DNA from 3 places in the Arthrobacter sp. StoSoilB13 genome. Region 2 is predicted to be linked to each of the others. Evidence: riboswitches for the same ligand, from Rfam matches in the RefSeq annotation. Region 2 holds a riboswitch; each other region holds the start of a gene.
What was found. A riboswitch is a leader RNA that binds a small molecule or an ion and turns the genes downstream of it on or off. The one in region 2 is predicted to bind glycine.
Positions count from the first base shown of each region.

Region 1 (7,287 bases), on a different replicon from region 2:
ATGGGCGCTTCGAGCCAACGTCCTCCGCGGACTCCAGCGGCCATTTCGGGGCTCCCCTGCCGAACATGCCGTGCGCACGGCATCTCCGGCAGCAACCCCACGAAACGGACTGGCAATACCTCATCGGCGGAACGGGCCCATGGGACCGGCGTCCGGAAGCGTGCGTCCAAGGGAGCGTCACGTCCGCCCAGCGGGCGTCTTCGCGACCGAGCACGCGGAGGACGTCGGCCCCGACGGGCCAACCACTGACCCTACGAGAGGTCTCCGCCGTTCTTGGAGGCGTACTCCTCGGCCGAAAGCAGCGGACCGTCGGACTCAGCCGCAACCTTGAAGAGCCAGCCGGCGCCATAGGGATCGTTGTTGATCAGGGCAGGATCGCCCACTACGGCGTCGTTGATCTCGGTGACCTCACCAGTGACCGGCGAGTAGAGGTCGGAAACACTCTTCGTGGACTCAACCTCGCCACAGGTCTCACCGGCAGTCACGGTGGAACCAACCTCAGGCAGATCGACGTACACGATATCGCCCAGCGCGTCGGTTGCAACCTCGGAGATGCCAACAGACACCAGGTTCCCCTCCCCGCGGGAAACCCACTCGTGCTCGTCGGAGTACTGAAGTTCAGGCGCTACTTTGGGCATTCTGTTTCCTTACTGTGGTTGATCAAAAACTATGGCTGGGTTGGGTGCTGGGGCACCGGATCTCCCCCGGCAGGTTGCCACTCCCCCAGCATTCAGCGGTTCACGAATCGCCAAAGTGGCCACGCGTCCTGGTGAGGTGCACGCCCCTTGCGGGGCCGGCCTCCGGCAGCATGCGTCCAAGGGAGCGTCGCGTCCGCCCAGCGGGCGCCATCGCGACCGAGCATGCAGTGGAGGTCGGCCCCGCCGGGCTTAAGGCGTGTCGCGACCGACCCGGCCTACTTTTGGCGCTTGTAGAACGGCAATGCAACGACTTCGAACGGCTCGCTCTTACCGCGCAGATCGATGTCCAAGGCAGTGCCAAGCTCGCTGTGCTCAACATCCACGTAGGCCAGCGCGACCGGGTAGCCGAGCGTCGGGCTGGGCTGGCCGGAGGTGACTTCGCCTACCACTGCACCATCCTTGAGGACCGGGTAGTGGCTGCGGCCAGCGCGGCGGCCCAGGCCTTTGAGGCCTACGAGCTTGCGCCCGCTGGTGGAGCCGGCGCCGTCGGCCTTGAGCGCAGCGAGTGCCTCCTTGCCGACGAAGTCGCCTTCTTTGGAAAGTGCGACCACGGGACCGAGTCCTGCGGCGAACGGGTTTCCTTCGCGGGACAGTTCGTTGCCGTAGAGCGGCATGCCGGCTTCGAGGCGCAGGGAGTCGCGGGAAGCGAGGCCAGCGGGAGTGAGCTCGCCGTCTTCCGCGGCGTCGGCGATGGCCTGCCAGAGGGCAGCAGCGGAGTCGTTGGACACAAAGATCTCGAAACCGTCTTCACCGGTGTAGCCCGTGCGGGCAAGCAGCAGGTCCTGAGTACCGCCGTCGAACGTGAAGGGCACCTCGACAGCGGCGTAGTACTTCAGTTCGGTGACCAGCGCGTGCTGCTCTGCGGGCACGAGGCGCAGGAGGATGGCTTCGGCGCGCGGACCTTGGACAGCAATCAGCGAGGTCTCGGCCGAGGCGTCCTCAACCACGACGTCGAAGCCGGCGGCGCGCTCCAGCAGCGCTGCAGCCACTACTTTGGCGTTGCCAGCATTCGGCACCACGAGGAACTTGTCCTCGCCGCGACGGTACGTGATGAGGTCGTCGATGATGCCGCCGTCTTCCTGGCAGATCAGCGAATACTTGGCCTTACCCTCGGCCATGGCGGAGATCTTGCCCACCAGGGCGTAGTCCAGGAACGCTGCCGCGTCCGGGCCTGTCACCCAGACTTCGCCCATGTGGGAGAGGTCGAACAAGCCGGCGGACTTGCGGACGGCGTGGTGTTCGGCGAGCTCGGACTCGTACTTGAGCGGCATCTGCCAGCCGCCGAAGTCCGTGAAGGACGCGCCGAGTTTCTTGTGCTCTTCGTAGAGAGCGGTGTAGTTCTCAGTCATTGCGGGAGCGTCCTTAGTTCTCGAAGTCTTCGATCGGTGGGCAGGAGCACACGAGGTTGCGGTCGCCAGCAGCGCCGTCGATGCGTCCGACGGGCGGGAAGTACTTGTCCTGCTTGAGGTGGTGGACGGGGAACGCGGCCTGCTCACGCGGGTATGCGCGGTCCCAGTCAGAACTTACGACGGCGGCAGCTGTGTGGGGTGCCTTGCGCAGCGGCGAGTTCTCAACAGTGAAATCGCCGGTGGCGACCTGCTCGATTTCGGCACGGATGGTGATCATGGCCTCGATGAAGCGGTCGATCTCCACGAGGTCCTCGGACTCGGTCGGCTCCACCATCAAAGTGCCCGCAACCGGGAACGCGAGTGTGGGTGCGTGGAAACCGAAGTCGATGAGGCGCTTGGCGACGTCCTCAGCCGTGACGCCGGTGCGGGCAGTCAGTTCGCGGAGATCCAGGATGCACTCGTGCGCTACGAGTCCCCCTTCGCCGGTGTAGAGCACCGGGAAGTGCTCGTTGAGGCGGGAAGCAATGTAGTTCGCAGCGAGCAGCGCGGACTTGGTGGCTTCGGTGAGCCCCTGGCCACCCATGAGCTTCACGTAGGCCCAGGAAATCGGGAGCACACCGGCCGAACCGAAACGGGATGCCGAAATCGGAACGTCGTTGCCTTCGGTCCAGGAAGCAGCGTCGCCAGGCATGAACGGGGCAAGGTGTGCCTTTGCAGCGACCGGGCCAACACCGGGTCCGCCGCCGCCGTGCGGGATGCAGAAGGTCTTGTGCAGGTTCAGGTGGGAGACGTCGCCGCCGAACTTGCCCGGCTGGGCGAGCCCAACGAGTGCGTTGAGGTTTGCGCCGTCGATGTAAACCTGGCCGCCGGCTTCGTGGATAGCGTCGCAAACTTCCCGGACATCGGCGTCGTACACACCGTGCGTAGACGGGTAGGTGATCATGATGGCCGAGAGGGCGTCCCGGTTGGCTTCGATCTTGGCTTTGAGATCCACGTGGTCGATGGTGCCATCGGGAGCGGTGGCCACCACTACTACCTTCATGCCAGCGAGCACAGCCGAGGCCGCGTTGGTGCCGTGGGCCGAGGCAGGAATAAGGCACACATTGCGCTGCTCGTCGCCACGGGAAAGGTGGTAGCCGCGGATCGCAAGGAGGCCGGCGAGCTCACCCTGGGAACCGGCGTTCGGCTGGATGGAAACCTGATCGTACCCGGTGATCTCGGTCAGCTGGGACTCAAGGTCGGCGATGAGTTCACGCCATCCCGCAGTCTGGGAGTCCGGAGCGAACGGGTGGATCGAGGCGAACTCCGGCCAGGAGATTGCTTCCATCTCAGCCGTTGCGTTCAGCTTCATAGTGCAGGAACCCAACGGAATCATGGTGCGGTCCAAGGCGAGGTCCCGGTCCGAAAGCTTGCGGATGTAGCGCAGCAGTTGGGTTTCGGAGCGGTGCGTGTTGAATACCGGGTGCTGCATGAAGTCGCTCGTACGCTCAACGGAAGATTCCAGCGAGAAACCTTCGGCGGATTCGGTGACCGAAGCGCCGAAGACATCCAGGACGCCGCGGACAATCTCTGAGGTAGTGGTCTCGTCAACAGAAATGCCCACCAGATCAGCGTCAATGCCGCGCAGGTTGATTCCCTTTGCCTCGGCGGTGGCGACGATTTCGGCAGCCTTGCCGGGGACGCTGACTGTGATGGTGTCGAAGAAGGAACCGTGAAGGACCTCGACGCCGGCAGCCTTCAGGGACGCTGCAAGGGTGCGCGCGTGACCGTGGGCGGTTTCGGCGATTGCCTTCAGGCCTTCGGGGCCGTGGTAGACGGCGTACATGGAGGCGACGATGGCAAGCAGGGCCTGGGCCGTGCAGATGTTGGACGTGGCCTTCTCGCGTCGGATGTGCTGCTCACGGGTCTGCAGCGCCAAGCGGTAGGCGGGGACACCGGCGTCGTCCTTGGAAACGCCCACCAGACGGCCGGGCATTGAACGCTCGAGGCCCTTCTGGACGGCCATGTAGGCGGCGTGCGGGCCGCCGAAGAACAGCGGAACGCCCAGGCGCTGGGCCGAACCGACGGCGATATCGGCGCCCTGCTCGCCCGGAGGCTTGATGAGCGTCAGGGAGAGCAGGTCTGCAGCCACGGTGACGAGCGCGCCACGCTCCTTGGCGTCAGCGATGACGGCGGAGTGATCGAACACGCGGCCGGAAACGCCGGGCTGCTGCAGGACGACGCCGTTGATGGCGCCTTCCGGGAGGCCGAGCGAAAGGTCAGCGACCTCAACCTCGAAGCCGAGTGCCTCGGCACGGCCCTTCACGATGGCAATGGTCTGGGGAAGGCAGTCGGCGTCCAGGACGGTCTTCCCGTCATGGGCGGCCTTGTTCTTGTTGGCGCGGCGCATCATCAGCACGGCTTCGGCCACTGCCGTTGCTTCATCCAGAAGGGAGGCGTTGGCGATCGGCAGGCCCACGAGGTCCTGGACCATGGTCTGGAAGTTCAGCAGAGCTTCGAGGCGGCCCTGGGAGATTTCCGGCTGGTAGGGCGTGTACGCGGTGTACCAGGCCGGGGATTCAAGGATGTTCCTGCGGATAACCGGCGGCGTGACGGTGTCGTAGTAGCCCTGGCCGATCATCTGGACGGCGGTCTTGTTCTTGGACGCAAGCTTGCGCAGCTCGGCCAGCACCTCAACTTCGCTGAGCGCGTTTTCAAGGGTGAGGGCAACGTCCTGGCGGATGTCGTTGGGAACGGCTGTATCAACCAGGGAATCAACGGTGTCGTAGCCGACCGTCTTGAGCATGGTTTCAATGTCGGCCTGGCGGCGGGCGCCAATGTGCCGGTCGACGAAGGTGGTGGAGGCTGAACTAACCGTCACGAAGGAACTCCATTACTTGGGCGGCGTTGGGTACGCCACAGCGGCTCGGGTTCCTCCCCGCTCTGTATTGGACCTGAGAGTTTCCGCGTGTTGCTTGAACAACGATCGCTTGCACCGTCGGTGAGCACAGCACTTCTTCCGCGCCAAGAGGGCGCAGCAAAAGGCCTGCTACTTTCCAGAGTTGCCTCGCCGCGGCGGTGCGTGGGCCTGAGAGATTCCTGGGGAGGGTTTGCTCCTACGGCGCCCGCATCACTTGCTTGCGGGACTCTCCCGCCGCAGATCAAAGGCATATTCAATTTTTTGCGGGCCCCTGTGAAGACGCACCACAAGGCTCAATTGTCCTACGTCGGGGGCGTCGCCGCAAATGGATGGCCCGCTACTTGCGGAGCCGGTCCAGGATGCCAAGGAGGATCTCGACGTCGGCCTCCCGCCCGGCCTTGCCGCCTTCCTGGCCACCCTCGAACATGGCATTGAAATACAGGCCGTCGCCCATGTAACTGACGGCTTTGGCAACCTCCGGACCAACATCCTCGGCCAGGACGTCCAACCACTGCTGCTGGATTCCGGCAAACCTGCGGCGGGTCTCCTCATGCGCAACTTCGGCCAGTCTCGTGGCAGCGACCAAAGCCCGATCCATGGGGGTTCCCGCCCATAGGGAGGAGCGGATGAAGTAAACCGCAGAGCCGTCCGGCGCAGCCTTCATTTGCTCGACGTCTTCCTGGGCCAACCGATCCAGGCGCTCAAGGAGGGCGCTGATCAGCGATTCCTTGCTGGGGAAGTGATAAAGCAGCCCACCCTTGGAGACGCCCGCCCGCTTGGCAACGGCATCGAGGGTGGCGGCCCGCTCCCCCACCTCGATGAGGAGGGCTTCGTAGGCATCCAGGACCGCATCCCTGGCAACTGGTTTTCGTGGCATGTGTACATCATTCCCTACGGGGTCGGCGGCGCTTAATTTGAAACTGTACCGTCTGGACGGTACAGTAGCTGTCATGTTCACGCCGTCCTCGACCCAAGCTCCCCGTTCCGCTCGTCCTGTCATGGGTGGAGGCGCACCTTGGCGCGACTGGACGGCCCTGGCACTCCTGATGTTCCCGGTGCTGCTGGTGGCCGTCGACAACACCGCGCTCACGTTCGCCCTGCCCGAAATTGCCCGCTCCCTGGACGTGGGTGGCGTGCAGCTCCTATGGATCATCGACGCCTACCCGCTCGTGTTGGCGGCATTGCTGGTTTCCATGGGCAACCTGGGCGACAGGATCGGACGACGGCGGCTGCTGCTGATCGGCAGCACCGGCTTCGCTGCGGTTTCGGCTGCTACGGCGTTCGCGCCTTCCGCGGAATGGCTGATTGCCGGCCGCGCAGCCCTTGGCGTGTTCGGCGCGATGCTGATGCCGTCAACGCTGTCCCTGATCCGGAACATCTTTGCTGATCCGAACCGCCGGCGGCTCGCGATCGCCGTATGGGCCGCCGGATTCTCTGGTGGCGCTGCCCTTGGCCCGATCTTCGGTGGCTGGCTGGTTGAGCACTTCTGGTGGGGTGCTGTCTTCCTGGTGGCGACCTTCCTGCTCCTGCCGCTCCTCGCCTTCGGCAGGGTCCTCATTCCCGAATCCAAGGACGCCAACCCCGGCCGCGTGGACGTGCCCAGTATCGGGCTGTCCGTGATCACGATGGCTCCGTTCGTGTACGGCATCAAGGAATTCGCTGTTCACGGATTCGGGGTGTCGGCAGCGGCCTTCATGGTCTTCGGCCTGGTGATGGGCGTTCTGTTTGTCCGTCGCCAGCGGCAACTTGAGAACCCAATGCTGGATGTCCGCCTGTTCAGCAACCGGGTATTCAGCACAGCGATCGTGGCCAACGTCCTGTCCTTGTTTTCCATGACGGGCTTCATCTACTTCTTCGCCCAGCACTTGCAGCTGGTTGAAGGCCAGTCCCCCATGGAAGCGGGCATTGCAATGATTCCGGCGCTCCTGGCAACGGTCATCGCCGGTCTGGTAGTGGTCCCGCTGGTAAAGCGCATCCGGCCAGGATTCGTAGTGGCCGGCGGACTTACCCTCAGCGCTGCAGGCTATTTGGTGGTGGCTGTGGGTGACCACGGCAGCGGACCGGTGTTCCTCTTGTCAGCTTTGACTGTCCTGGCCGTTGGCGTTGGCGCAGCGGAGACCATCTCCAACGACCTCATCCTCGGCTCCGTACCGGCCGACAAGTCCGGAGCGGCGTCCGCAATTTCCGAAACCGGATACGAACTGGGTTCGCTCCTGGGAACGGCCGTGCTGGGCTCTATCCTCACCGCGTCCTACCAGCACAACCTCGTCATCCCGGAGGGCTTGTCCACGCAGGCGGCAGGGAACGCGGGCGAAACGCTGGCCGGCGCCGTGGATGCCGC
Region 1 is NZ_AP024648.1:568,561-575,847, reverse strand. Features, by position in the region: gene gcvH (glycine cleavage system protein GcvH) at 252-638, opposite strand; gene gcvT (glycine cleavage system aminomethyltransferase GcvT) at 914-2,047, opposite strand; gene gcvP (aminomethyl-transferring glycine dehydrogenase) at 2,061-4,907, opposite strand; glycine riboswitch at 5,093-5,190, opposite strand; gene LDP01_RS14920 (TetR/AcrR family transcriptional regulator) at 5,284-5,823, opposite strand; gene LDP01_RS14915 (MFS transporter) at 5,897-7,287, shown strand, end outside.
Region 1: it holds a riboswitch for glycine, as region 2 does, so the genes downstream of both, gcvP (aminomethyl-transferring glycine dehydrogenase) here and cycA (D-serine/D-alanine/glycine transporter) in region 2, are expected to answer to the same signal.

Region 2 (7,287 bases):
TGGTGGACACGCTCCAGGCGCCTGAACTGGGTGCGGCGGAGATCGGCGTCGTGAACCCTGGCGGCCTGCGTAACGAGCTCTACTACGCACCGGACGGCACCATCACCTACGCTGAGGCCAACGCGGTCCTGCCGTTCGTGAATAACCTGTGGACTACCTCCCTCACTGGCGCCCAGTTCAAGACCCTTCTTGAGCAGCAGTGGCAGACCAACGTTGACGGAACAGTTCCCAGCCGCCCGTACCAGCAGCTTGGACTTTCCAGGAACGTCAACTACACCTACGACGCCGCCCGCCCGGAAGGCGAGCGCATCACGGGCATCTGGGTAGGCGGCGCAGTCATCGACCCCGCCAAGCAGTACAGGATCGGTACGTTCAGCTTCCTGGCTACCGGCGGCGACAACTTCCGCATCTTCAAGGAAGGCAGCAACACGAAAGACACCGGTTTGGTGGATCGCGATGCCTGGATCAAGTACCTCCGTGAGCACAACCCCGTGTCTCCGGACTTCGCGCGCCGGTCAGTTGCCGTGGTAAACACCACCGCCGCAGAGGTCAATGCGGGCGAGCCCATGGCACTCGCTATCTCCAAGCTGAATCTCACCTCGATCGGCAGCCCGGCCAACAACACTCTCAATGCCGTCTTCGTGGACAGCAAGGGCGCGGCGATAACGCTCGACTCCGTGCCGGTGACGGCAGGCACTGCCACAGTGAACCTCAAGGTTCCCGCGGCGGCAGCTGCAGGCAGTGGCACATTGGTGCTGACCGCCGTCGAGTCCGGAACCGTCGTGAAGGCCCTGGTGACGGTTGCCGGGAGCGGCACGAATCCTCCGCAATGCACTCCGCCCACCAAACCGTCCAAGTGGTACGACGCCGTGGGCTGGTTGCACTACGCGTGGGCCTGGTTGGAGTACCAGAAGTGTCTGAGGGGCTAGGCGGCCCCTTCGCATGACCCGCCAAGAAAGGTAGCCCCTCAGGAGGATGACTCGTGAAGGGCTACCTTTTTGGATTTTCGCCTACTTCTTGGCGAGCTCGGGTTCCTCCGCGTGCTTGGCGTCCTTCTCAAGCTGCGCCTGGAACTCCCTAAAGCGAACCAGGTGCGCTGGCCGGCGACGCAGGATGACCCAGGCCACCCCCAGAATCAGGAACCACAGCGGCGTGGCCAGGAGCGCAGCAAAAGTGTCCGGCTGCGTGGTCAGGGTCCAAAGCACGAAGGCAAAGAAGGCAAAAACCACCCACACCATCACCACGCCGCCTGGCATTTTGAACGCCGAAGCATCATGCAGGTGTGGCCGCCGCTTGCGGAATGCAAGGTAGCTGGCCAGGATGATGGACCATACGAAGACGAAGCAAACCGCAGACACGGTGGTCACCATGTCGAACGCCTTGCCGATGTCCTGCCCGGCATACATGAGGACGACGCCGGACAGCAGCAGGACGCAGGAAAGGAACAGGGCGTTGCGGGGTACTTTGCGGCTTGAGAGCGCGCCAAACACAGCCGGTGCGTCGCCTTCCTGGGCCAATCCGTAAACCATGCGGGACGTTGAGTAGATACCCGAGTTGGCTGAGGACATCGCAGAGCTGAGAACCACCAGGTTGACGATCGTAGCCGCCGCGCCCAGGCCGGCCAGGGAGAACATTGCAATGAATGGGCTGTGGCCGGCCGCGAACTGGGTCCACGGGGTGACGGACATCAGGATGATGAGGGCACCCACATAGAAGAGCAGCACGCGGACCGGAATCGAGTTGATGGCCTTGGGCAGGTTCTTCTCCGGGTCCTTTGCCTCGGCGGCCGTGGTGCCTACCAATTCAATGCCGACGAAAGCGAAGACGGCGATCTGGAAACCGGCGACGAAGCCCATGAATTCGTTGGGGAAGAAGCCACCGTGGCTCCACAAGTTGGTGAAGCTGGCCGGCCCGGCGTCGGACTGGAATCCGCTGAAAATCATGAACAAACCGACGATGATCAGTGCCGCGATGGCGACGATCTTGATGAGGGCGAACCAGAATTCGGTCTCGCCGAATGCTTTCACCGTAGCCAGGTTCAGAAGCAGCAGGATGCCGATGGTGATCAATCCGGGCACCCAGAGTGGAAGGGACGGCCAGAGCTCCTTGGAGTACCCGGCGATCGCGATGACGTCGGCGATGCCGGTAATGACCCAGCAGAACCAGTAGGTCCACCCGGTGAAGAACCCTGCCCACGGACCCAGCAGGTCCGCTGCAAAGTCGCTGAAGGATTTGTAGTTCAGGTTGCTCAGGAGCAACTCGCCCATGGCGCGCATGACGAAGAAGAGCATGAAGCCGATGATCATGTACACGAAAATGACAGATGGACCAGCAGCAGAAATGGTCTTTCCCGAGCCCATGAACAGGCCCGTGCCAATTGCACCGCCTATCGCGATCAGCTGGATGTGCCGGTTGCTGAGCTGCCGTTCGAGGTGTGGTTCGAGGTGTGGTGAGCCTGCTGGATGCGGGACCGAGGAGGGTGGGCGCTGAATCGTCAAGAGGAACTCCATTGTTCAGGCGGCACTGGGTGCCACGATGATTCGGGTTCCTCCCCACTCTGTAGGTGGACCTGAGAGTTTCCGCAGGGATGGCCTGCTTGCACCTTCGGTGAGCCCGGATGCCCGGACTGCTTTCCAGAGTTGCCTCGCCGCGGCGGTACATGGGCCTGAGAGATTCCTGGGGAGGGTTTGCTCCTACGGCGCCTGACGGGATGTACCGGCAGGACTCTCCCGCCGCAGATCAAAAGCGCGCACCACTTTGCCGGTGATGCAGCTCACACACTAGCGAAGCATTGGACACACCGCAAACAAAGGGAGCTAGCTGGCCAGAATGCTACGGGCGATTTCGTCGGCATCCCGCAGGGTTCGCTGGCCACTGGCATAAGCCTTCCCGGTCGCTGGACGCGCCTCGGCAGCAATGGCCGTTCCCCACTGGGTCGCCGACAATTGCAGGCCCAAAACATACATCCCCCGGGTCACAGAGCCGTTGGACGCCACAGGCCGGTACGGGTGCGGTTCCACATCCAGTCCGGTTGTCTGCACCGGCGTGCCCTCGGCACTCATCATGATTTTGGTTCGCACAAGGCCGTCAGCCATGAGTTGTTCCAGGAGTGGGGAAATATTGATGCCCACCCTGTTGGCCGGCGACATCGCTTCAATCAACGTGGGTGCCTCCGCTGGCCCGTCGTGGACCCATGGAGAGACTGCCCGGAAAACCTTGGCGCTTCTGTCCACACTGAACTTGGGGTCGGGTCCAACGAAACCCACGACGCCGGCACGCGCCAAAGCAGCCAACTGCTCCGAACGCAGTGCCGGGGCCCCGCTGGCAAGGCCTTCGACGAACGATTCGAACCATCCCCTCAGTTCAGCGACCCACGATTCGTCCGTGATACCACCGTCTGCCACGACGGACTTCAGGATCGCCCTGCCGGTGTGCAGTGCGCCGATTGCCATTTTCACGGGATCCGCTTCGCCCAGTGCGGAGCGTCGTGCGTCGTCGTCCAGGTAGGCCGTTATCGCCAGATCCAGTTCTCGGCGGGACGCGAACGTTCGGCCTGCCAAGGGCGCAGCGAGTCCGCGGACATTCAGTCGGCGGGAGGCAAGCACGTGCTTGTCCACCAAGGCGGCGACGTCGCTTTCCCAGTTGGCGGTGGTGTGCGCGTGGGGTTGCAACGCGTCCTCAAGGTCCGCTAGGAACTGCGCTGCATCGCGGATGGCGGCAGGCTGCGACCTTGCCAGGGTGGAGTAATAGGCCCACAAGGCGTCCCGGTGCAGGAGCGGCCAAAGATCGTGGTCGAATCCGGGCTGGATACCGGCTGCCCTGAACCGGTCCACTGCTGCCTCGGTCAGGTAACGCATTGTGATGCTGCTGGGGTAATACCCTGCCAAACCAGCCTTGGCCCGGTACGGGGTTCCGCGCCGGGATGCAGCGATAATCCTGGGTTCCCTGCCCGAGGGCCGGTACTCGAGAACTCCGGCTCCCGGTACGCCGGCTTCGACGAACTTGCCTCCCCGGCCCTCAGTCAGCTGGCCCATGACGTCGAAGAAATTCAGTCCCATCCCACGCACCAGGACGGGCTCGTTGTCCGGCACCCGCTGCCAGTCGACGTCGGCTGGCGGTGCAGGCGGGAAGTAGAGGAGGCCGTGCTCGTCGGCTGCCCGTTGGAACGATCGCTGCTCCGGATTCAAACGTGACTCGATGTGTCCCAGCGCGAGGACCACCGAGCCGACGGTGAGGGTAGTGCCGTCGGCAAGTTCGACGTCGAACGCTTGCCCACCTGCGATGCCTGAGCTTGCCGGGACCGGGCGCGCCGCTACGGCGGTCGTCTCATGGAAGGTGACCTCCACGCCGTCGGGCATTCGCTGAAGCAGCTCCGCCAAAGTCTGCCGCAGGTACCGTCCGTAGAGCGCCCTGCTGGGAAAATCGTGGGACTCCAGGGTGGCCAACTCCGCCTTTTCGGCGTCGTTCAGGCCCTGTCCATCACGACGTCGGGCGGCGCGCCACTGGTCGAACGAACCGCCTGCGAGGGGCTGCGCAAGCTTGGGGTCTTCCGGGATGAGCGTCGGATAGAACGCCTGTGTGTTCATCAGGTACAGCCTGGACTGCTCCGGCTGCCACACATGGCCGGATGCTGGCGGGAAAGGATCCACAACGTGGATGTGCAGTGTGCGCTGCCCGGTATCGGTCCGGTTCGCGCGGCTGGTGGCCCCTGCAGCCCAATTCGCGAGCAGCCGCTCAAGGACACTCGTGCCCCGGGGGGCCGGCCCCAATAAGGGCAACACGATTGATTTGCGATTTAGCCACGCTCAAGCCTAACTTCTGCGTGACTTGCTTCCAGTTGAAAAGTGTTGCTTGGATGGGGCGATGACCACCACAGAAGCTGATCAGACGCCCCTTCCTGACAATGACACGGATCTGGAGACCAAGTCCGGGCCTCGCCACGCTGCGACCATCGCGCCCGAACCCACGGATGAGAACGTGTGGTTGGAGGACATCCACGGCGAAGAACAGCTGGCCTGGGTCCGGGAACAGAACGCGCGAACCGAGGACTTGCTGGAGGACGCAGACTACGCAGCGGTTGAAGCCGGCATCCTGGAGGTCCTGGATTCGACTGACCGGATCGCCATGGTGAACAAACGCGGCGATTTCTACTACAACTTCTGGAAGGACCAGGAGCACCCCAAGGGCCTTTGGCGCCGCACGACCTGGGAAAGTTATGTTTCCGAGGCTCCCGAATGGGACGTGCTGCTGGACATCGATGCCCTGGCCGCGGCAGAAGGCGTCGAATGGGTGTTCCATGGGGCCGGGTTCCTTCGTCCTTCGGACGGGGACACGTACCGCTTCGCGATGGTTTCGCTGTCCCCCGACGGCGGTGACGCCAACCGTCACCGCGAGTTCGACGTCGAATCCCGCACCTTTGTTGACCCTGCCGCCGGCGGATTCGATCTGCCCACGGCAAAAGGCAACGTGAGTTGGCTCGATGCGGACACACTGCTTGTCTCCAGTACGGCAGAAGGGTTGCCTGCAACCACCTCCTCGTACGCCCGGACCGGCGTGAAGCTGCGTCGCGGCCAATCCCTCGCCCAGGCAGAGCGGATCTTCGACATCCCCGAAGACCACATGCTGGCCATCGTGGCCCATGACTCAACCCCGGGCTTCGAACGGACCTTCGCCGTAGACTACATCGACTTCTACAACCGCAAGACGTGGCTGCTTCGCGACGACTCATGGCTTGAAATCGATGTGCCCACCGACGTGAACATCAGCGCCCACCGAGAATGGCTGATGCTCCGCCCGCAGAAGGACTGGGACGTTTCCGGCGTTACCTACGCGGCCGGTTCCCTGCTGGCCGCTGACCTCGAGGGCTACCTGGCTGGATCGCGCCAATTTGTGCTGCTGTTTACCCCCGATGACCACACGTCGCTGCAGTCGTGGAGTTGGACCAAGGACTATCTGCTGCTCAACCTCCTGCGCGACGTCTCTTCCGAAATCAGGGTGCTGGACCCTTCCCGCGTCGATTCCGACAGCAGCTGGGTTGCCACCGTCCTGGACGCGTGCCCGCCGCTTCACGACGTCAATGCCTACGCGGTGGACGACGAAGACGAAACCGGAGCCGGAAATGACTACTGGTTGGTCGCCACCGGTTTCACTACGCCCACTACCCTCACCCGCGGCACCCTCACTGCAGGGCCGGCGGGTTCGTCTGTTGCCGGAGCAGCTGCCGGGGTCACCAGCCAGCACGCCGTGGTGAAGCGATCGCCGTCGTTCTTCAATGACGGCGACTATGAGGTCCAGCAGCATTTCGCTGTCTCGGCGGATGGGACCAAAGTCCCCTACTTCCAGGTGGCATCCAAGGACCTGGTCCTGGACGGACAAAATCCCACGCAGCTCTCAGGCTATGGCGGATTCGAAGTTTCCCGCACCCCCGCCTACAGCGGCACCATTGGCAGGGCTTGGCTGGAGCGTCGCACTTCGGCTGCTGCCTTGGCTGACGGTCCCGGCTCGCACACCCGTGGCGGTGTGTACGTTGTGGCGAACATCCGTGGCGGCGGCGAATACGGGCCCTCGTGGCACCGGGCAGCGCTGCAGGAAAAGCGGCACCGTGCCTACGAAGACTTCGCCGCCGTGGCACAGGACCTCATCTCCCGCGGCGTGACCAGCCGCCGTCGACTCGGCTGTGTGGGCGGCTCAAATGGTGGGCTGCTGGTAGGCAACATGCTGACCCAGTACCCGGAACTGTTTGGTGCAGTGTCCTGCGGCGTGCCATTGCTGGACATGCGCCGCTACACCAAACTCTCTGCCGGATATTCATGGATCGCCGAGTACGGAGACCCGGATTTGCCTGAGCAGTGGGAGTTCATCCGGACCTTCTCCCCCTATCACCTGCTTCACGACGGCGTCGAATACCCCGAAACCTTCATTTGGACTGCGACGTCGGATGACCGGGTAGGCCCCGTCCAAGCCCGAAAGATGGCAGCTCGGATGCAGGCGATGGGTATCCCGAATGTCTGGTTCCATGAGGCACTCGAAGGCGGGCATGCCGGCGCCTCGGACAACAGGCAGGCAGCCGCACTCCAAGCCCGGAGCAACCACTTCCTGTGGCGTGTGCTGGCCGGGAGCAGCTGAGGTTTCCTTTCGATGGCCCATTGCACGCAAGGTCCTGCGAACGGCCCGGCAGGTAGCGAGCCATCGAAATGGGCAGCCGATCGAAGGCGGTTTTGCACTGGACGGCACGTTCTGCGTATCCTTGGTGGGCTAGCAATAGCAAATGGAGACGTGCCAGAGCGG
Region 2 is NZ_AP024649.1:901,177-908,463, reverse strand. Features, by position in the region: partial or broken gene LDP01_RS22825 (ExeM/NucH family extracellular endonuclease) at 1-929, shown strand, start outside; gene cycA (D-serine/D-alanine/glycine transporter) at 1,011-2,510, opposite strand; glycine riboswitch at 2,644-2,742, opposite strand; partial or broken gene LDP01_RS22815 (FAD/NAD(P)-binding protein) at 2,817-4,803, opposite strand; gene LDP01_RS22810 (prolyl oligopeptidase family serine peptidase) at 4,864-7,125, shown strand; tRNA gene LDP01_RS22805 (tRNA-Ser) at 7,270-7,287, shown strand, end outside.

Region 3 (7,287 bases), on a different replicon from region 2:
GAACTGGCCGCGGGTCTGGATCATCTGCGCCACGCCCAGCTGGGGGCCTTGGGCCGAGTGCAGCGCCATGAAGATGCCGCCCACGACGTTGCCGATGATGATGCCCACCAGCGCCGGCACGAAACCGAGGCCGAATACCGTGGTGGCAAGTCCGCCGGTCACGATGGTCATGATCATGATGTTGGAACCGAACCAGATGGTGAAGAGATCGCGCGCCTTGCCGTGCCGCTCATTCAGCGGGATCGGCTGGATGGTTTTGTCCTCAAGCCGGGGAACTTCGTGGGTGGCCAAGGGCGCATTCATGATGCGCTCCGGGACGTCGAAGCCAGTTCACGGACTGTAGTGGCTTTGCTGCGGTTCACCATCAGGCCGAGAAGGTCGAAAACAAGGGTGGCCGCAGCGACGGTTGTGATGTCCGCATGGTCGTAGGCCGGAGCGACCTCCACGACGTCGGCGCCCACGATGTTGATGCCGTTCAGGCCGCGGAGCAGGGCCAGGAGTTCGCGGGAGTGGAGTCCGCCCATCTCCGGGGTGCCCGTACCGGGAGCGAATGCGGGGTCCAGGACGTCGATGTCGATGGAGACGTACACCGGGGTGTCGCCGAGCCTGTCCTTCACCTGCTGGATTGCCGCCGGGACACCGATGACATCCAGGTCCGAGCAGCGGATGATCTGGAACCCGAACTCGTGGTCCCTGAGGAAGTCATTGCGGTCATACACAGGGCCACGGATGCCGACGTGCATCGACTTGTCCTCCACAAGGAGGCCTTCCTCGAACGCCCGCCGGAAGATGGTTCCGTGCGTAATGGGCTGGTCAAAGTACGTGTCCCACGTATCCAGGTGTGCGTCAAAGTGCAGCAAAGCCACCGGACCATGGACCTTGTTCAGGGCCCTGAGCATCGGCAGGGCAATCGTGTGGTCGCCGCCGATCGAGATCAGCCGCTTGTCTTCGCTGATGAGGGGCAACGCCTGCTCCTCGATCTCACGAACAGCGCGGGTGATGTCGTAGGGCGTGCAGGCGATGTCGCCGGCGTCCACAACCTGGGCTTCGTAAACGGGTTCGACGTCGAGCTCCGGGTGGTAGCCCGGGCGCAGGAGACGCGAGGCCTCGCGAACCGCGGCAGGACCGAAACGGGCGCCGGGCCGGAAGGAGGTTCCGCCGTCGAACGGTACGCCGACAATCGCAATGTCATAGTCCGGGACGCGGTCAATTTGGGGGAGGCGGGCGAAGGTGCCGAGTCCGGCATACCGGGGGACTTTGGTTGCGTCGACAGGGCCGATGGGCTTGTGGATTGTCATTGCCGGTTCCTTGGTGTGAGGGGTGCTCGCCATTGAGCGGGAAGTAAGTAATTCCATTCTTGGTGACGCGGGTCACGGCGAATAGCGGTACATTGACTACAAATGGCCCAGACGCTTAGACGAATGTCTAAAAGGTTCGGAACGGGCCCCGGGAATCATAGAGTCAGGACCCCATCCGATGGCAATCACGGTCGCCGAACTCGTGGCTGAACCCCAACTCGGGCTCAGCCTTCTGGCCGGTGACGCGGGCCGCGACAACCGGATCACCTGGGCCCACACGTCCGATCTGCCCAGGCTCTGGGAGTGGGTCACAGGTGGAGAGCTGATGATGACCAATGGACTCTCGATTCCGGCCGACGCCGCGGGACAAGTGGCGCTCGCCGAGGCCCTTATGGACAGCGGGGCAAGCGCCTTGGCCATCGGCGAGAAGATGCACGCGCCTCCGCTGACCCAGGAGTTCCTGGCGGCCTGTGACCGGCTGCCGCTGCCGCTGATCAACATCCCCTACCCCCTGCCGTTCATCGCGATCGCCCGCTCGGTTGCCGAGTCCTCCCTGCTCGAAGAGTCCCGGCGCTTGCGGCAGACGGCCAGGGTTTACGACCTGCTCCGAACGGCCGGCGCCTCGGAGGACCATTGGCAGAGCCTGGTCCAACGGCTCGCCACCGAACTGGATGCGGAGCTGTTCGTGGTGGACCGCCGCTGCCTGCATCCCTGGCACCCGGAGGGACAGCCAGTCCCACGGTTCCTTGCCGATGAATGGGCTCCGCTTTCCGGGCAGGTGTCCTTGGCGGGAAAGAACTTCCAGTGGCACCGGATCCGGGGCCGGCACGTGCTGACCATGGACATCCCGACCCACGCCAACGCGCTCCTCGTGGTGCTGCCCAACAGCGAACCGCACCCGGACGCCGTCGTACTTCTGCACGCCGCAACCGTGCTGGGACTGCAGCTTTCGCGCATCGTCCTGTCGCTGGAAGGCCGCCATCGGCTGGCGGGTGAGTTCCTGCTGCAGGCCATGGATGGGAGATTGGGGGCGGCCGAGATGGAGAGCCGGCTGGCCGGTTTTGATGTTCCGCCCCAGGATTTCCTGCTCGCCTCGCTCTACGCGGACGCCGGCAATAAAGCAGCGGACGACGGCGACAGGCTGGCTAACGTGCACATCGAACTGTGGCGGCACGGGGTTGCGTCGGCTTCCCTGAAGCGGAACAACCGGCTCCACGTCGTGGTCCCTGCTGATGTGCCGGACGACATCCTGGTTCATTGTGCCGGGGCGGATGCCGCGATCGGGATCAGCGCTCCGGCGGGTGTGGCGGGCATTCAGCGCGCGCTGCAGGAGTCACTGTGGGCGCTCGGATCGGCCCGGGCGAACAAGCTTGGCCTGGCCCGCTACGCGCAGGGACCATCATGGCTGGGGCTGACGGGTTTCGAGGAAGGAACTGCCCTGGTCCGGCGTCTCCTCGGCCCGATTTTCGATTACGAGCAGAGCCAGGAAGGCGATCTCATCGTCACGCTGAGGACCTATCTGGACTCGCAGCGTTCCTGGCAAAAAACCGCCGCTGCCCTGTTCGCGCACCGGCAAACCATCATCTATCGGATACGGAAAATCGGCGAATTGACGGGGCTGGACATGGGTGAAACCTCCACTGTTGCCCAGTTGTGGTTCGCGCTCCAGATCCACGAGGCAATGCACCGGTAGGTATCCCTTGCTTGCGCTTTTTCCAGATAACCCGCTATGGTGTGAACCGTGTCACTGACGTGACGCAATGCTTTTGATCTGTGGCGGGAGAGTCCTGCCGGTACATCCAGTCAGGCGCCGTAGGAGCAAATCCTCCCCAGGAATCTCTCAGGCCCACGTACCGCCACGGCGAGGCAACTCTGGAAAGCAGTCCAGGTAACTGGGCTCACCGACGGTGCAAGCAGGCAACCATTCCTGCGGAATCTCTCAGGTCCAATACAGAGCGGGGAGGAACCCACATCATCGTGGCGCACATAGGGCGCCTGAATCATGGAGTTCCTCTTGACTGTTCAATCAACCCCCACCGCTTTCGCGGACCGGCACATCGGCGCCCGCCGTCAGGCCGACGTTGACACCATGCTCAAGGCAATCGGCTACGACTCCGTAGACGGCCTGGTAGATGTTGCGGTCCCCGATTCCATCCGGCAAGCCACGCCGCTGACGCTCCAGGCCGCCCTTAGCGAGACCCAGGTCCTCGCCGAGCTCCGCAAGCTTGCGTCCAAGAACAAGACCGCCATCCAGCTGATCGGCCAGGGCTACTACGACACCGTTACGCCGCCGGTTATCCGACGCAACATCCTGGAAGCTCCGGCCTGGTACACGGCGTACACGCCTTACCAGCCCGAGATTTCGCAGGGCCGTCTTGAAGCTCTCCTGAACTTCCAGACCATGGTCCAGGACCTCACCGGACTTCCCGTGGCCAACGCTTCGCTGCTGGATGAAGCCACCGCTGTGGCCGAGGCTTCGCTGCTGATGCGTCGTGCCAACAAGTCCAAGACCGCGAAGGACGGCAAGACTGTCCTGGACGCCGACCTCCTCCCGCAGACCATCGCCATCGTGAAGGGGCCGCGCCGAGGCGCTCGGCTTCGAGGTGGAGATTGCCGACCTCTCCGCAGGGCTTCCCGACGGCGATATCAACGGCATCGTCCTGCAGCAGCCCGGTGTTTCGGGCCGCGTTTTCGACCACTCCGGCGTCATCGCTGACGCCAAGGAGCGCGGGGCGCTGGTCACTGTCGCTGCCGACCTTTTGGCGCTCACCCTCATCACGCCCCCGGGCGAGCAGGGCGCCGATATCGCCGTCGGAACTGCGCAGCGCTTTGGTGTTCCGCTGTTCTTCGGCGGCCCCCACGCTGCGTACATGGCAGTCCGCGAAGGCATGGAGCGCACGCTCCCGGGCCGCATCGTCGGCGTCTCCAAGGACAACGCCGGAGTCCCGGCTTACCGTCTGGCCCTTCAGACCCGCGAGCAGCACATCCGCCGCGAAAAGGCGACGTCCAACATCTGCACCGCGCAGGCACTACTCGCGATCGTGGCTTCGATGTACGCGGTCTACCACGGTCCGGAAGGCCTGAAGGCGATCGCCGAAACCGTGCACGGCCACGCCCGCACGCTGGCCACTGCCCTCAAGACCGCCGGCCGTGAACTCGTGTCTGAATCCTTCTTCGACACCCTCACTGTCCGCGTACCCGGCAAGGCTGACAAAGTCATCGCGGCCGCCGAAGCCCGCGGTATCAACCTGCGTCGCATCGATGCTGACACGGTTGGCGTTTCCCTCGATGAAACCACGACGCCGGAGGTCCTCTCTGCGGTAGCCGTCGCCTTTGGTGCCGGTCCGGTGAAGGACGCTTCCGGGTTTGAGCTGCCCTCAGACGTGGTCCGAACCAGTGATTTCCTGCAGCACCCGGTGTTCAACACGCACCGTTCCGAGACCCAGCTGCTGCGCTACATCCGCAAGCTTTCGGACCGCGACCTCGCCTTGGACCGCACCATGATCCCGTTGGGTTCCTGCACCATGAAGCTGAACGCTACCGCCGAGATGGAAGCAATCTCCTGGCCGGAGTTCGCCTCCATCCACCCGTTCGCTCCGGATCACCAGACCGCTGGCTGGCGCGAGCTCATTGAAGGGCTGGAAGCGGACCTCACTGAGATCACCGGCTACGATCAGGTCTCCATCCAGCCGAACGCCGGTTCCCAGGGTGAGCTCGCGGGCCTCCTTGCGATCCGCGGCTACCACCTTTCCCGTGGCGACGAGCAGCGCAACGTGTGCCTTATTCCTGCCTCGGCGCACGGCACCAACGCGGCCTCGGCTGTGCTCGCTGGCATGAAGGTAGTAGTGGTGGCCACCGCCCCTGATGGCACCATCGACCACGAAGACCTGGCCGCCAAGATCGAGGCCAACAAGGACGTCCTGTCCTGCATCATGATCACCTACCCGTCTACGCACGGTGTTTACGACGCTGACGTCCGGGAGGTCTGCGACTCGATCCATGCTGCCGGAGGCCAGGTGTACGTTGACGGCGCAAACCTCAACGCACTCGTTGGGCTCGCCCAGCCGGGCAAGTTCGGCGGCGATGTATCCCACCTGAACCTGCACAAGACTTTCTGCATCCCGCACGGCGGCGGCGGACCCGGTGTTGGCCCGGTCGCTGCAAAGGCACACCTGGCACCATTCATGCCTGGCGACGCTGCTTCCTGGACCGAAGGCAACGACGTTCCGATTTCGGCATCCCGTTTCGGTTCGGCCGGTGTGCTCCCGATTTCCTGGGCTTACGTGAAGCTCATGGGTGGCCAAGGGCTCACCGAAGCCACCAAGTCCGCGCTGCTCGCTGCGAACTACATTGCCTCCCGCTTGGATGAGCACTTCCCGGTTCTTTACACCGGCGAAGGCGGTCTTGTTGCCCACGAGTGCATCCTGGATCTCCGCGAACTGACTGCCCGCACCGGCGTCACGGCAGAGGACGTGGCCAAGCGCCTCATCGACTTCGGTTTCCACGCACCCACGCTGGCGTTCCCGGTTGCCGGCACTTTGATGGTGGAGCCGACCGAGTCCGAGGACCTCGTGGAGATCGACCGCTTCATCGAGGCCATGATCACCATCCGTGCCGAAATCGAGCAGGTCGCCACCGGCGATTTCACTGTTGAGAACTCACCGCTGCGCAAGGCACCCCACACAGCTGCCGCCGTCGTAAGTTCTGACTGGGACCGCGCATACTCGCGTGAGCAGGCCGCGTTCCCCGTCCACCACCTGAAGCAGGACAAGTACTTCCCGCCGGTCGGACGCATTGACGGCGCTGCTGGCGACCGCAACCTGGTGTGCTCCTGCCCGCCCCTCGAAGCGTTCGAGGACAACACCGCAGACTTCGAGAACTAAAGGACTGGCTCAATGACTGAGAACTACACCGCTCTCTACGAGCAGCACAAAAAAGCCGGGGCCTCGTTCACGGACTTCGGCGGCTGGCAGATGCCGCTCAAGTACGAGTCCGAACTCGCCGAACACCACGCAGTCCGTAACGCAGCTGGCCTCTTCGACCTCTCGCACATGGGCGAAGTCTGGGTCAGTGGTCCGGACGCGGCGGCCTTCCTGGACTTCGCGCTCGTGGGCAAGTTGTCCGCGATCGCCGTGGGCAAGGCCAAGTACTCGCTGATCTGCAACGCCGACGGCGGCATCATCGACGACCTCATCACCTACCGCCGCCCTTCTCCCGAAGAAGGCGTGGATCAGTACCTCGTGGTCCCCAACGCAGGCAACGCCAAGGTAGTTGCGGCAGCATTGCTGGAGCGGGCGGCCGGCTTCGACGTCGTGGTTGAGGACGCCTCGGCTGAGACGTCGCTGATCGCAGTCCAGGGTCCGAACGCGGAAGCCATTCTGCTGACCTTGGTTCCGGCAGAGCAGCACGCCCTCGTGACCGAGCTGAAGTACTACGCGGCTGTTGAGGTTGAGATCAACGGGCAGGACTTGTTGCTTGCCCGCACCGGTTACACCGGCGAAGACGGCTTCGAGATCTACATCCCGAACGTTGACGCAGCCGGCCTTTGGGAAGCACTCCTCGAGGTCGGCGAAGGCCACGGCCTCATCCCCGCGGGCCTTGCAGCACGCGACTCCCTTCGCCTCGAAGCCGGCATGCCGCTCTACGGCAACGAGCTCTCCCGCTACGTCAACGCCTACGCCGCAGGACTTGGCCCGGTGGTTTCCCTGGCCAAGGAAAGCGACTTCATCGGCAAGGAAGCCCTGACTGCGATCAAGGCAGCCGGCGTCGGATCGACCATCGGACAGAAACTGGTCGGCCTGAAGGGAACCGGCCGACGTGCAGCCCGCGCCCACTATTCGGTCCTCAAGGACGGCTCGCTCATCGGCGAAGTCACCTCCGGCCAGCCGAGCCCGACGCTCGGTTACCCGATCGCCCTGGCGTATGTCGACGTCGAGCACTCCACACCGGACACGGTAGTCGAGGTGGACCTCCGCGGAAAAGCTGAGCA
Region 3 is NZ_AP024648.1:237,681-244,967, forward strand. Features, by position in the region: gene LDP01_RS13320 (purine-cytosine permease family protein) at 1-303, opposite strand, end outside; gene speB (agmatinase) at 300-1,298, opposite strand; gene LDP01_RS13330 (PucR family transcriptional regulator) at 1,477-2,991, shown strand; glycine riboswitch at 3,066-3,164, shown strand; partial or broken gene gcvP (aminomethyl-transferring glycine dehydrogenase) at 3,301-6,181, shown strand; gene gcvT (glycine cleavage system aminomethyltransferase GcvT) at 6,194-7,287, shown strand, end outside.
Region 3: it holds a riboswitch for glycine, as region 2 does, so the genes downstream of both, gcvP (aminomethyl-transferring glycine dehydrogenase) here and cycA (D-serine/D-alanine/glycine transporter) in region 2, are expected to answer to the same signal.